3 regions of the Aquisalimonas asiatica genome follow, and region 1 is predicted to be linked to each of the others. Evidence: predicted binding sites of a transcription regulator. Region 1 holds the regulator's gene; each other region holds the start of a gene.

What was found. Region 1 encodes FliA, which starts transcription of late flagellar genes. Its sites were predicted from a motif close to GCTAAAGTTNNNNNNNNNNCNGCCGATA; they were not measured.
Region 2: flgM (flagellar biosynthesis anti-sigma factor FlgM) is a predicted target of FliA. The motif match lies at 2,504-2,531, and genes of this name have one in related genera.
Region 3: BMZ02_RS14330 (methyl-accepting chemotaxis protein) is a predicted target of FliA. The motif match lies at 2,012-2,039, and genes of this name have one in related genera.

What each region holds. Positions count from the first base shown of each region.
Region 1 is NZ_FOEG01000001.1:795,520-800,511, forward strand. Features, by position in the region: gene BMZ02_RS03725 (protein phosphatase CheZ) at 1-712, opposite strand, end outside; gene cheY (chemotaxis response regulator CheY) at 723-1,115, opposite strand; gene BMZ02_RS03735 (RNA polymerase sigma factor FliA) at 1,251-1,979, opposite strand; gene BMZ02_RS03740 (MinD/ParA family protein) at 1,976-2,824, opposite strand; gene flhF (flagellar biosynthesis GTPase FlhF) at 2,910-4,295, opposite strand; gene flhA (flagellar biosynthesis protein FlhA) at 4,305-4,992, opposite strand, start outside.
Region 2 is NZ_FOEG01000007.1:21,988-26,979, reverse strand. Features, by position in the region: gene BMZ02_RS13985 (CheR family methyltransferase) at 1-462, opposite strand, end outside; gene BMZ02_RS13980 (chemotaxis protein) at 564-1,505, opposite strand; gene flgA (flagellar basal body P-ring formation chaperone FlgA) at 1,681-2,442, shown strand; gene flgM (flagellar biosynthesis anti-sigma factor FlgM) at 2,593-2,904, shown strand; gene BMZ02_RS13965 (flagella synthesis protein FlgN) at 2,909-3,391, shown strand; gene BMZ02_RS13960 (hypothetical protein) at 3,685-3,933, opposite strand; gene BMZ02_RS13955 (DHA2 family efflux MFS transporter permease subunit) at 4,047-4,992, opposite strand, start outside.
Region 3 is NZ_FOEG01000007.1:108,389-113,380, forward strand. Features, by position in the region: gene BMZ02_RS14320 (alpha/beta hydrolase) at 1-683, shown strand, start outside; gene BMZ02_RS14325 (PQQ-dependent sugar dehydrogenase) at 743-1,942, shown strand; gene BMZ02_RS14330 (methyl-accepting chemotaxis protein) at 2,095-3,699, shown strand; gene BMZ02_RS14335 (outer membrane beta-barrel protein) at 3,751-4,242, opposite strand; gene BMZ02_RS14340 (MBL fold metallo-hydrolase) at 4,424-4,992, shown strand, end outside.

The sequences.
Region 1 (4,992 bases):
CCGAGTCCGATTCCTGTCCCGGCACCTGCGGCCCCTCCAGTTTCATTGCATCTTCCGTGTTCTTGTCGGCCGATTTCCCGTCTTCCGTAGCTTTTCCTTGCGTCTGTCGCGGGGCGGAGATGGAAATCAGGGACACCAGCCCGTCCTCCACCTCTCTCACCAGGTCCATGACACGGCGGATGATCTGGCCCGTAAGGTCCTGATAATCCTGCGCCATCAGCGCGTCGGTCAGCTTCTCCTGGATGGCGTCGCCCTCGGTCTCCAGGCGCTCGAAGAACTGGTCAAGCCGTTGGCCGAGCCCGCGGAACTCGGTGGCCGACAGCTGCCGTGAGCGGAACCGCTTCCACTCCGCGGCCAGCGTCTTGCCATCGCTGCTGATGCCGGACAGAGTCTCAAGGGACTCTTCCAGCGCGGTCAGCGTCCGGTGCGCCGAGTTCTCGGTCAGCTCGATGACGTGATTCAGCCGCTGATGGGCATCGGGAATCTCGGAGACGGCGATGTCGCTCAGCCGGCCGTCCAGGCGGAAGGATTTCAGCGCCTCGTGGAGCTCCCGGGTCAGCTTGCCGACCTCCCGGAACAACTCCGTCTCGCGCAGGCGGGTCAACTCATCCAGCGCCTCGCCCACGGCCTCCCCGTCACCGGCCTCGATCGAGGACAGCAATTCGCGAGCCTTGGCTTCGTAGGCGGCAAGATCCTGGCTGCCGTCCGTCATGCGCCTGCCCTCACTCGGCCGATTCGATACGGTCGAAGATCTTGTTGATCTTCTCTTCCAGCGTTGCCGCGGTGAACGGCTTGACGATGTAACCGTTCACGCCCGCCTGGGCCGCTTCGATGATCTGTTCACGCTTGGACTCTGCGGTCACCATCAGCACCGGAAGATGCTTGAGGTCGTCGTCCGCACGGACGTGCTTGAGCAGCGTCAGCCCGTCCATGCCCGGCATGTTCCAGTCCGTGACGAGAAAGTCGAAGCCTCCCTTCTTGAGCTGGGGCAGCGCCGTGTTGCCGTCATCGGCTTCCTGGGTGTTCTGGAAGCCAAGCTCGCGCAGGAGGTTTCTGATAATGCGCCGCATCGTGGAGAAGTCGTCCACGATCAGTATTCTCATGTCTTTATCCAGACTCACAATCAATCACCTTTGCTTTAATCAGGCGGTGAACACGTCGGTGTCTCGTTAACGCTCTCACCCTGCCGGAGCGCGTTCCTGCGTTCTGCCGCACACGTCGCGATTTTGACGGTCGATACAAACGCCCGGTCACTCTGTCCAATCGGCAAGACGCGCCCTCAACTTGAGCATGATCCGCCCATGAATCTGGCTGACCCGGGATTCCGTGACCCCGAGCACTTCCCCGATTTCACGCAGATTCAGCTCCTGTTCATAGTACAGGGACATCACCAGCTGCTCGCGCTCCGGGAGCGTCCCGATGGCTTCAACCAGGGACTGGCGGAACCCGGCATTCTGGATGTGCTGTTCCGGCCCTTCATCGTCCCCCTCATGCTCCCGGGTCTCCCCGGTGGCCGGAGAGACCTCATCGAGGCTGAACAGCTTGGCGCTGGAGACGTCATTCAGGGTCTGGTGGTACTCATCGGCACTCATGCCGAGTTCTTCCATGACCTCGCTGTCGCGGGCATCGCGTCCGGTACGATTTTCGATCTCGCGAACGGCCTGGGCCACTTCCCGGCCACGGCGATGGACGGACCGCGGCGTCCAGTCGAGCCGCCGGATCTCGTCCAGCATGGCGCCGCGAATGCGAATCCCCGCATACGTCGGAAAACTGGCGCCGTGGGAGGCGTCGAACTGCCGGGCCGCCTCCAGCAGGCCGATCATGCCGGCCTGGATCAGATCCTCCAGCTGCACGGACTCGGGCAGCCGGGCAAGCAGATGATGGGCAATTCGCTTGACCAGGGGGGCGTTCTGAACGACCAGGTCGTTCTCCCCGGTCTGCGCCTGCACCTGCGAGTACGCTGCGGCGCGCGAACTCATGACAGCACCTCCCCAGCTTCACCACTGTACTGAATGAGACGTTCCACGAAGAATTCCAGATGCCCTTCCGCCCGAGTTGGCGCGGGCAGCCGGTCAACGCGCTTCGCCAGCTCCCGGAAGGCCCGGGCAGAGGGGCTGCCGGGATAGAGCGTGGTCACGGCCTGCTGTTGCTGCACCGCCCGACGCTGCGCGTCATCACTGGGGATCCCGCCCATGTAGGCGACGGTCAGGTCCAGATAGCGCTCACACACTCTCAGCAACTTCCCGTACAGCTCCTGGCCCTGCGCGGCACTGGCTATCATGTTGGCGACCATGTGCACACGGTGTAGACCGAAATCGCGGTTGAGTACCTTGATCAGCGCGTACGCGTCCGTGATGGACGACGGTTCGTCGCACGCCACCACGAGCACCTCGCGGGCGGCCCGGGCGAACGTCAGCACGTTGTCGGCGATGCCGGCGGCGGTGTCAATGATCAGGTAGTCCCAGTCGCCGGTCAGCTCGCTGAAGCTCCGGATCAGCCCAACCTGCTCCGCGGCGCTGAGTGCCGCCATTCCCTTGACACCCGAGGAGGCGGGGATGATCTGCACGCCACCCGGGCCATCAATCAGAATGTCTTCCAGCTCCACCTGCCCGGACACCACGTGGGACAGGTTGTGCCGGGTCTCGAGACCCAGCAGGACGTCCACGTTGGCAAGCCCCAGATCCGCATCCATGAGCAGCACGCGATTCCCCGCGCTCGCCAGTGAAGCGGCCAGATTGACGGACACACTGGTCTTGCCGACTCCGCCCTTGCCGCTGGCAACGGCGATCACCTTGACCCGTGTCAGACTCGATGCCTGATCCATTAACGCTGTGCTCTTTGTTCAGTCATGGCGCGCCCCCCCGGGAACTCCTGCCGCTGCGACGCGGGGACCCCATGATGTGCGCCGCTCAGTGCGACCCACCCACCGAGAAGGTCACGGCCATCTGCTCGTCGTCCACTTCCTGGCCGTACTCTTCCACAAGTTTCAGCGCATCCTGCACCAGACGGCCGGCATCGGCCGGCATGAGATCCTCCGGCACCCGCTGACCGTTGCCCAGGAAACTCACCGGCAGCCGGTGGCGCAGCAGCACGGTAAGCGCTGCGCCGAGGCTGGCGGCGTCATCGGTCTTGGTGAGAATGCATCCGGACGGCGCCACGCCGCCATAGGACTTCACCGTCGCGTTCAGAGCCGCCAGCTGCGTGTTCGCCGACAGAACCAGGTAACTACGGATGCGATCACCCACGCCCTTCAACGTGGTGAACTGCTCCGCGAGCCGCATGTCCCGTTGGCTGACCCCGGCAGTGTCCACCAGGACGAGGCGTTTGTCCGAGAGGTCGGCGAGCACCGTCTCCAGTTCTTCGGCGGAATTCGCGGTCTGTACCGTCACGCCCAGGATCCGCGCAAAGTTGCGCAACTGGTCCTGGGCACCGATGCGCACGTTGTCCGTGCTCACCAGTGCAACCTTGCGTCGACCGTGACGCAGGGCAAACTGGGCTGCCAGCTTGGCCACCGTCGTGGTCTTGCCGACCCCCGTGGGGCCCACCAGCGCGACCACGCCGCCGCGGTCGAGCAGGTCATCCTCTTTCACCGGCAGATGGCGCTTCACGGTATGCAGCGCATGCCGCAGTGCCAGTTCGGGCTCCAGCTTCTCGTCCACGCGGTTGGCGAGCTGGCGACACACATCCGGGCCGAAACCGATCTCGGTCAGCTGCCGCAGCAGTGTCGTGCGCCCCGGATGACTCTTGCCCTGCTGCTGCCACTCCATCATGGAGAGCTGATTCTCGAACAGCGTCCGCAGCACTTTGAGCTCGCTGCGCATGGCTTCCACGGACTCGTCGTCCCGGCCGGCCACCTCATCCGGGCGCTCCGTCCGCTCGGGCCCCCGGCGCAGCTCGGTCACCGCTGCCGACTCGGCCGACCCCGAATTCAGATCGTCTTCCGTCAACGGGTCGTCCACGTGCACGTCAATCCGCTGACGGCGCCCGGGCTCGGGGGCGCCGACACCGGACTGCTGCCTTGCACGCCGCAGCATCTCGGTAAAGTCGGCGGTGCCGCTGGTCGCCTCGGTATCCGCGGCACTCCCCGAGGTGCGGCGCGTCGATGACGACATCCGGCGATCATCGCGATCCGCCTGCTCGCGCAGACTGTCCTCGTCGAAGTCCATGGCCGCGATCACCTCAACACCCTGGCCACGCTCGCGCGTGGACAGGATCACCGCTTCCGGCCCGATCTCTTCCCGGACCCGGCGAATCCCCTGACGGATGGTATCGGCGTGGATGCGCTTAATCTTCATGAATTCACCTTAGCTGCCCTGAGCCACCTGTTGTTGACCGATGGACGCCACGATTTTGACTCGTTTCTCGTCCGGCACTTCGTTGTACGACAGGACATTGAGCCCTTCGATGTTGTGCCGCGTCAGACGCGAGATCCAGCTTCGCAGTTGCGGCGCCGTCAGCAGCACCGCCGGCTGGTTCGCAACTTCCTGACGCTGCGCGGAATCCGCAAGGGACCGCTGCAGACGATCCGCCAGTCCGGGTTCAAGACCGGCCGTGCCGTCACCGTTGCCCTGCACTGAACTAAGCAATAACTGTTCCAGTTGCGGATCCAGGGTGATCACCGGCAGCTCGTCGGACATGCCGGCCACGTTCTGCACGATCATCCGCCCCAGCGCCTCGCGCACCCGCGCGGTCAGCGCCGAGGGGTCCTTGATCGCCTGGCCGTGCTCCGCTAGCGTCTCGACGATAGTGCGCATGTCGCGGATGGGAATTCGCTCCTCCAGCAGGTTCTGCAGCACCCGGACCACCGTCGACAGGGGCAGCGTGTTGGGCACCAGCTCCTCCACCAGCTTGGGCTGCTTGCGGGCGAGGATGTCCAGCAGTTTCTGCACCTCCTCGTGCCCGAGCAGCTCATGGGCGTGGGACTGGATGATCTGACTGAGATGCGTGGCCGCCACGGTGCTTGCATCCACCACGGTGTAGCCGTGGCTCTGG
Region 2 (4,992 bases), on a different contig from region 1:
CTTCGCCTGGGCAATCATGGCCGGAGAGATATCGGTTCCGACGATCTCCGCCTCGATGCGGGGGCCCCGCGCCCGGAACTCCTCCAGCGCAATACTCATGGAGAACGGCTCCTGCCCGGACGAACAGGCCGCGGACCAGATGCGGAGCTTGTCGACGCCACGCTTGTGAAACTCCGGCAGCAACGTTTCCTGCAGGATGGTGAAGGGATAGCTGTCACGAAACCACTGGGTTTCGTTGGTGGTCATGGCCTCGATGACCGTGCCGCGAAGCCGTTGACCACCCGGCTGCTGCACCTTGAAGACCAGCTCGCCGAGGTCCTTGATCTTCTCCCGCTCCATCAGATGGCCGAGCCGGCTGGAGACCAGATACTGCTTGTTGTCCCCGAGCACGATCCCACAGGACTGTTCGAGGAACGCACGAAACGCCTGGTAATGTTCCGGGGCAATGGCTCTGGACGTCACGGAGGCGGCTTCCTCATTGATCGGCTGGTAGGTGCAGCGGCCAGAAGCAACCGCCGCCGGCCGAATTGTAGCGTGATGACATCGGCGAAGACCACGCCGAATCAGGCGTTCACCTGCTCCAGGCGAGCCTGTACCCGGCCAGCCAGCTCCGATGCGCCGAACTTCGCCAGAAAATCGTCGGCCCCGACGCGCTTGACCAGATCCTCGTTGAACATGCCGCTCAGGGAGGAGTGAAGCAACAGATGCAACCCTTTCAACGCATCGTCCCGCCGGATTTCCGTCGCCACAGTGTAGCCGTCCATACGGGGCATCTCCACGTCGGAAATGACCATGAGAAGCTGATTCCACGGGGACTCGTCAGGGCGTGCCGCCCAGCCCCGCAACGTCTCCATGGCCTCCTGACCGTCCCGCGCCATGGTGACCTGCACACCCATCCCCTGGAGGGTGTCATGAATCTGACGCCGGGCCACGGACGAGTCATCCACCACCAGCACATGCCAGTCTTCCGCGCCGGAGGCAGGCTTGACGCCCCCCTCCTCTACACCCGGCAACGCCCCGATACCGCCTGCCTGGTTGATCTCGTCCATGACCTTCTCGACATCCACGATCTGCACAAGCCGCTCGTCGACGCGCGTCACACCGGTGAGATAGGCCGTGTTGGACCAGCTGCTCGGCGGCGGCATGATGTCGCGCCAGTTGACGTTCACGATCCGGTCGACGCCCCGCACCATGAAGCCCTGCACACTGCGATTGTACTCGGTGACAATCACGGAGCTGGTATCCCGCTCCTCCAGCGCCCGCCCCGTGGTGGCCATCCGCAGATCGATGACGGCGATGGTGCGGTCACGGATGTAGCACACGCCGGCGACCGTCGGGTGTGAGTGCGGCAGCTGGATGAGGCGCGGCACGGGGATCACCTCGCGCACCTTGAATACGTTGATCCCGAACAGCTGGGCGCCTGACAGCTGAAACAGCAGCAGCTCCATGCGGTTGGTGCCCGCAAGGGTCGTGCGCTGGTCCACGGAATCCATGATGCTGGCCATGTCTTGATCTCTCCTGCAGCCGACGCTGTGGCCCCGACTGCTTGTATGACGTGTCGATAGCCGGATATCGGCCCCGCGCCGGGAAACTTGACGCCGGATAACGGCACGCATTTTGCTTAATCTACGCCCGGGTAACGCCCCGATACGCGGGGCACAAAACTAGCGCCTGAAACCAATGAACACATGGACTCACATCACAACGTGGCTGGCCGGCATCCGTGTCCGTGCGCGGGCCTCCACCGTGCGCTATGCCGCCGCCGCCTTCACGGCACCGATCGCCCTGGGGGCCGGCACCGCGGGCGCCGACGACATCCAGCCGCTGGACGAAATTCATGACGCCGTGGAACGCCACGCAGAGGCCGAGCTGACCGGCGACGGCCAGAGCACGGTGGATGTCGGGCGCGTCGACCAGCGCCTGCGGCTGCCGCGCTGCGAGGAGGCCCTGGAGACGTTCAGCCCGCCCGGCCGCTCCAGCCAGAGCCGTGCGACGGTCGGCGTGCGCTGTAACCACCCGAGCCCCTGGACGCTGTATGTCTCGGTACGGGTGGAGACACTCAAGGAGGTCTATGCGGCAGCACGCTCCCTGTCCCGCGGTGCACTGCTGAGCCAGGATGACCTGGAGCTTGTGGAGATCAACGTCAACCGCACGCGCCGCGGTTACTACACCAGCGCGGAGGAACTCGTCGGCATGGAGCTCAACCGCGCCATGCGCTCCGGCGAAATCCTGACGCCGTCGCGCGTCAGCGCCCCGCAGCTGGTCGAGCGCGGACAGACCGTGTTGCTGACCCTTGATTCGCGGGCAGCGAGCGTCAGCATGAACGGGGAGGCGCTGCAGTCCGGCGCCCTCGGGGATCGCATTCGCGTCAGAAATACGTCGTCGGAACGGGTCATCGAAGGCGAGATCATCGGCGACAGCCGGGTCAGGGTTGGCTTCTGACCGCACACCGGCTTTCGCCGAAACCATGGGGCCAGTACCCTGTGAAAAAGTTGCACCTGAAGCTAAAGTTGCGGCAAACCCTGCCGATAGCGGATCTGACAGGGTGAGTAGCGGCTCACCGCGACGCTGATTGAAGGACAGGAGCAAGTCATGGCAAACCCAATTGACGGGGGCAACCGGCCCGGTGTAACGCCGACGCAGGATGCCCGGGACAACCGCCAGGTGCAGCAGCCCGGCGAGCGCCCCCAGGTCGGTCAGGAATCGAATGGCGACGCCACATCCGCCGGCGCCAGCGAGTCGGAGCGGCTGCAGTCGGTGCGTGACGCCATCGACCAGACCCCCGAAGTGGACCAGGGGCGTGTCGACGAGATCAGGGAGCGTATCGCCAATGGCGAGTACCCGCTGAATGCCGAGAGCATCGCCGACCGCTTCATGGAACTGGAAAGCCTCCTCGAGGAGTAACACCGTGGCCGAACATGCACGCGCCCTTGCAGAGACCATTGGCGAGCAGCTCTCGCTGATGCAGGCACTGAACACGCAGCTCGAGAAAGAGCAGAGCGCGCTGGTGGCACGTGACATGGAGGCACTGCAATCCGCCTTGAGCCGCAAGGTCGACCTCCTCGGCGCCATTGAAACCAGCGAGAACCAGCGGCTCGCGCTCGTCGAGGCCATCACCGGCGAGCGCGAAGGCAGCGCCATCAACACCGCCCTGGAGACACTGGAAGACCCCGAGCCCGTGCGGGCGCAGTGGGCGGACCTGCTGGAGGAGTTGCAGCGGTGCCGTGCCATCAACGAGGCGAACGGGCGGGTCATCCAGCAACAGCAGTATGGCGTGCAACGGACCATCGACCTGATCCAGGGTGATGTGCCGGCGCCACAGACCTACGGGCCAGGGGCAGCCGCGCCTGCGCCGGAGAACCGCGGCGGGCGGGAGATCAGTCGCGCCTGAGAAGCGGATCCCCAGGGCTGGCGCGAGAGCGCGCCAGCCCTCATCGGATTGCGTTGATTACGGACAAAAAAACCCGGCCGCCTTGAGGGGGCCGGGCGGCGCATATGGGGACAGGGTGCGCCAACGCGAGAAGCACTTCAGCAGACAACCACAACAAAACACGTTTGTTCCGTTAACTTGAGTACAAGGTTAGTACAGCTTCACTCGCAATGCAAGCCTTGTATAAGAAATTACCGGTTCAACGGCGCATCGCTGGCAGAAAGACGGGAAAGAAATAAAAGGAATGTACAACGTCAGCGGGTGCTGTGTCGCGCTCCCCGGCTGCGGCGAAGCCCGTTCAACACCCAGACCAGAGCCACAAGCACCACGAACCAGAACAGCAGTGACAACACGGCTGACCAGAACACATAGGATTCCATGGTGAACCCGAAACCGTAACGGATCACCACATCCGGCCAGGTCCTCGCCAGCCAGTCCATGAACGTGGCGCCAGGCCAGAGCAGCAGATACTGCCACCAGGACAGTGGAAGCTTGTGAAACACGGTCTCTCCAGCAGGAAAGGGGTTGTGCGCAGTCTATCAGCCCCGGTCACGGGCGGCACACCGACAGGCACGCGGTAAACGGCGCCGCCGTCGCCAAGCCGTCCTGCACGACCCTACTGCCGGCCGAACCGGGAGGCCGCGACCAGCGCCAGCAGGAACACGGCCCCCAGCAACAGGAAACTCCACTGAAAGCCGGCAACGTAGGCCTGCCGGTACAGGTCGGGCGGCAACGCGGCCAGGCCACCTGCCACGCCCTCTGCGCCGGCAACGGCCTCGACTTCTCGCACCGCACGCCAGTCAAGTAACACGGACAGGGACGTCACACCCAGTGCGCCACCGAACTGTTGCGCAAAGTTCAGCGCCCCCGCCCCCTGGGCAGTGCTGGTCAGGGGCAGGCGCGACAGTGACCCGGTGTGTATCGAGGGCATCCCCAGACCAAGCCCCAGGCGCCCGAGTGCAACCCACCCCATGACCGCAAGCAAGCCGGTGCCGGGGCCGGCGAACCCCATGGCCACACAGGACACGGCCATGATGACAAGGCCCGCCATGATGGGAACCACCGGACGCATCCGGTCCGCCAGCAGCCCGCCGAGCGGGAAGGCCGCAGCCATCACCAGGCCGGCCGGCATCAGCACCACCCCCGCGGCAGTGGGCGTCATTCCCTGAATTTCCTGGACGAACAGCGGAATGAGGTAAGTCGAACCGAACAGCCCCGCGCCGAACAGCAGCGCGATGGTGGAGCCCGCGGCAAAGGCGGGCACCCGGTACAGGCGCGGATCCAGCAACGGATCACGCGCCAGCAGCTGTCGGGCGACGAAGCCCGCCGTGAGCGCAGGCACCAGAATCAGGGCAGCAAGGACCGGGGGGTGTGTCCAGCCGAGCCGCTGGCCACTGACCATGGCCCACAGCAGGGCCGTGACGGCAACCCCCAGCACCACCAGACTCACCCAGTCGAGCTGCGGCCGACGCCCGGACACGCGGCCCCGCGGCACGAAGAACAGCGCCAGCAGGCCACCCAGCACGGCCGTCGGGGCAGGCAACACCATGACAGCGCGCCAT
Region 3 (4,992 bases), on a different contig from region 1:
CCTACCTGCCCAGCCCGCTGTCGCTGATGGTGGAGGGGGAGTACGGGCAGGAGACGGCGAGGGCGCTGTTCAACAGGGTCTACGGCTACTGGAGCGATCTTCCCGAGGACGACCGGCCCGATCTCTATCTCCACGGCCTGAGCCTGGGGGCATTGAACTCCGACCGCTCTTTCGACGTCTATGACATCATCGACGATCCCTTCGACGGCGCCCTGTGGAGCGGTCCGCCGTTCCGCAGCGAGACGTGGCGGACGGTGACCGCCGGCCGGGATGCCGGCTCCCCGGCCTGGCTGCCCCGGTTCCGGGACGGTTCCGTGGTGCGCTTCATGAATCAGGATGGCGGGCTCGATGATTTCGACACGGACTGGGGGCAGTTCCGTATCGCCATACTCCAGTACGCCAGCGACCCGGTGACGTTCTTCGACCCCATGTCGTTCTACAGCGAGCCGGACTGGATGCGTGAGCCGCGCGGGCCGGACGTCTCCGATGATCTGCGCTGGTTCCCGGTGGTCACCATGCTGCAGCTTCTTGCAGACATGGCCGCCGGGCGTGCGCCCACCGGCTACGGCCACGAGTACGCCGAGGCCCATTATATCGACGCGTGGGTTGCACTGACGGAGCCCGACAACTGGAGCGACGAGGACTCGGAGCGCCTGAAGGCGCTGTTCGACGAGCGGGAGTGAGGCCGTCCCCGGGGCGGGGCGGCGTTGGTCCGGATTCCCGAACATTTGGAGGTATCCCCATGGCCATTGTGTGCCGACTGCGACTGGTCACCCTGCTTGCCGGGGTCTCTTTCACCGCCGCCTGTGTGCTGGGGGCCGCCTCGACGGCGGTTGCGGCCGAGGAGCCGGTGGGCTACGAAGTGGACGTGGTGACCGACGGGCTCGACTCGCCGTGGTCTCTCGCGTTTCTCCCGGGTGAGGACGTTGACCGGGCGCTGGTGACGGAGCAGTCCGGGCGCCTGCTCCTGGTGGATCTCGCCTCCGGTGAGACGCGCACCGTCTCCGGCACCCCCGAGGTGGCTGCCGTGGGCCAGGGCGGACTGCTGGATGTGGCGCTGCACCCGCGGTTTGCCGACGGCGAGCGCTGGGTCTATCTCACGTACTCGGCAGCCAATGACGCCGGTAGCGGCTACGCCACGCATCTCGGCCGTGGTCGCCTGGGCGACGACGGCGAAGCGCTGGAGGCGTTCGAAGTGCTGTACGTGGCGGAGCCGTTCGGTAGCAACACCGGCCATTTCGGCTCCCGCCTCCTGTTCGACGGGGACGAGCGGCTCTACATGACCACCGGTGACCGGCGCGATCTCGACAGCCCGCAGGATCTCCGGAGCAACTGGGGCAAGACCCTGCGTTTCAATGCCGACGGCAGCATTCCCGACGACAACCCCTTTGTCGATGATGACGACGCCCTGGATGCCATCTACACCTACGGGCACCGTAACAGCCAGGGCATGGCGCTTCATCCGGAGACCGGAACGGTCTGGCAGAACGAGCACGGCCAGCAGGACGGGGACGAAATCAACCGCATCGATCAGCCCGGAGGCAATTACGGTTGGCCCATTGCGACGTACGGGGTGCAGTACGGTTCCGGAACCCGTATCGGTGATCTGCCCCACGAGCGGGACGACACCGTGAACCCCGTGTATTACTGGGATGGCACCCGGTATGACCATAACCAGTCCGGATTCCCGCCGTCCGGTCTTGCCGTCTACGCGGGCGATGCATTCCCCGAGTGGCAGGGTGATCTGCTCATGGGCACGCTCCGGCACCGGTACCTCGGGCGGTTCGAAATGGACGATGGCGAGGTGGTGAACGAGTATCGCCTGCTTGCCGATCGCGGCTGGCGGATTCGCGACGTCCGCGTGCATCCCGTCTCGGGCGAAGTCTACGTGCTGGTGGATCAGTCCGACGCGCCGCTGGTCCGCCTGCGCGCCGCCGACTGAACGCAGGCGGACACGCGATGCTGCATTGCAGCACGTCGCCTTCTTTATCGTTTGATTCACGAATCGATTGGTAAAGTTTCCCCGGGGGCAGTCGTTACAGGGAGTGGGAATGATCACCACACTTGAATCGTCGCCATCGGGGAGGGAACTACGTGGCGCTACATCGCATCCTTCATCGTCTGTCCGTGGGGCAGAAGATGCTGACGTTCACCGGGCTGTTCCTGGTTGTCATCGTCTTCATACTGGCCATGGCCTCTTACGTGCTCGAACAGCAACGCGCCCTGAACACCGTGTCCGAGCGCGTCGGCACGCTGAGTGAGCGCGTGCTCTATCTCGACGAAGTGTTGACCGGATCCACGCGGATGGCTGCCGTGACCGGCGACACGGATTGGCTTGATCGTTATGACAGCCATGCGGTCAGAATGGATGACGCGCTTGACGAGCTGGTCGCGCTGGCGCCGCAGGATGTCGCTGCCGCATTCGAGGCGTCCACCGGCGCTGCCAACGACGCATTGCTGGAGCTTGAAGCCGATGCATTCCGGGCTATCGACCAGGGGGATCTCGATGCCGCCCGGGAGATCGTTTTCGGTTCAGCTTATGAAGCCCGAAAGACCGAGCTGGATCAGGGCACCGAGACGTTCCTGTCGGGTATAGAAGCCGACGTGGCCGACCGGCGCGACACGCTGGAGAGCCTGGCCTACGGTACCCTGGCTGTCGGCATCGGCGCCCTGGCGCTTGCGCTGCTGCTCGCCTACGGGGTGGCCCGTTCCATCACCAGTCCGCTTGCCGAGGCTGTGGCGTACACCCGGCGTGTGGCGGATGGCGATCTCACGGTGGATGCCGGGAGTGCAGCCCGGGACGAAGTGGGGCAGCTTCTGAACGGCATGGGGCGGATGACACGTGGCCTGCGCGAGACGGTGCAGCTGATCAGCGAATCCGCCGAACAGGTGGCGAGTGCAGCCGAGGAGTTGTCCGTCACCGCAGGGCGCAGTAGCGAGGGGGCGCGACAGCAGAGCACCGAGGTCTCGCAGGTGGCCACCGCCATGAACGAGATGAGCAGCACGGTGCAGGAGGTCGCCCGGAGCACCCAGGAGGCGTCTGACGCGGCGTCCGATGCCAGTGGCCGCGGCGATGAGGCGCGCACGGCCCTGGCGGCGTCGTCAACCGGTATGGAAACCCTTGCCGGGGAAGTGGAGCAGGCGGCCGGCGTGATTCACGATCTGGAGCAGCGTGCCGAGCGGATCGGTCAGGTCCTGATCGTGATTCGGAACATCTCCGAACAGACCAATCTGCTTGCGTTGAACGCCGCGATCGAGGCTGCGCGAGCGGGCGATCACGGGCGAGGGTTCGCCGTGGTGGCGGATGAAGTGCGCAAGCTGGCGAGTAACACCCAGCAATCCATCGGCGAGATCGAAGAGATCATCGAAGAGTTCCAGGCCGGGACCCAGAGCGCCGTTGAGGTGATGAACAATGGGCAGGAAAGCGCCGGCCGCAATGTGGGCGAGGCACGTAACGCAGTCGCCGCGCTGGACGCCATCATGGCGGGGGTGACCCACATCTCGGATACGTCCAACCAGATCGCCACGGCTCTGGAGGAGCAGAGCTCCACGGCCGAAGAGATCAACCGGAACATCACCACCATCGAGCAGCTGGCGTCCGAGACCTCCACGGCGGTGGACGAAGCGGCGTCGGCGAGCCAGGACCTGTCCAGGCTCTCCGTGCGTCTCGGCGAGGCCGTGGCGCGGTTCCGGCTGTAAGCGCCGCTTCGCTGACCCGGCCCGGGCCAGGTCGGCCCGGGCCGGGCACCGTCAAGGCAGTCTTACCTCGATGCTGAGCATGCCGGCCTGAAAGTCATTGCGATCCTGGTATTCGGCACGCACGCGGGTCAGCGGGAATACCGGCATGCTGCCGCCGATTGCGAATACCGCGCCATCGCTGTCACCCCACTCGTAGCCGGCGCGTCCGTGGAAGTTGATCAGCGGCAGGGTGGTGATGGTGCCCTGCAGGCCGATGTCCGCGTTGTTGTAGCGGTCCGTTCCGCCGTTGTCCTCGAACTTGCCGGTGCGGGTGTAGCCGCCCTCCAGCCCGAGCCGCATTACTGCGGGAACGCCGAAGAAGTCGTACCCGCCGTAGATCCGGGTGCCGTAGTACGTGTCGTTGCTCTCATCGTCGAAGTTGGTGTAGACGCCGCCCAGGCCGCCGTACAGGCCACTGGCCGAAGCGGTTGCGGGCAGGGCGGCGGCCGATGCGGTCAGCAGGGCGGCGAGGGCGGTTCCGGTCAGGGAGCGGGAGATGGTCATGGGGCACCTGCAGTTGAGTGGCTGGACGCCGCCATAGTGCACCACCGTCTCGCACCTTGACCACTCCCGTCGTCCGGAAGCGCAGCATGGGCTGTCGACGCCGGGCGCCGGACATCCGGGCGTGGCGGATGCCGGGCCTGTTCAGGCACAGTACGGTGCCCACGAGTCAGGAGATGGTTTCATGCCCGAGCCCAGGATCATCGATTACCCCAACGGGGTTGCCGCCATCGACGCCGAGTTTGCCGAGACGCCGGGTGTGGTGGCGAGTTATCTGCTGCAGGCGGATGGTGATGCCGCGCTGGTGGATGTGGGCAGCAACTTCTCCGTGCCGTTGATTCTCCGGGGGCTGGAGCTGCGCGGTGTGGCACGGGAGCAGGTGCGCTACGTGTGCGTCACCCATGTGCACCTGGATCACGCCGGTGGCGCCGGGGAGCTCATGCGTCAGCTGCCGCAGGCGACGCTGGTCGTCCACCCGCGGGGTGCCCGTCACATGATCGACCCGTCCGCGCTCCATGCCGGCGCGCGCGCGATCTACGGCGATGCCGTGATGGCGCGGCATTATGGCGACCTGGTGCCGGTGCCGGAGGAGCGCGTGCAGGTCGTGAACGACGGCGACCGGCTGCCGTTCGGCCGTCGCAGTCTGCTGTTTCTCGACACGCCCGGTCACGCCAATCACCACTACAGCGTGGTGGACGAGGCGCACGACCTGGTCTTTGCCGGTGACACGTTCGGCGTGTCGTACAGGTCCCT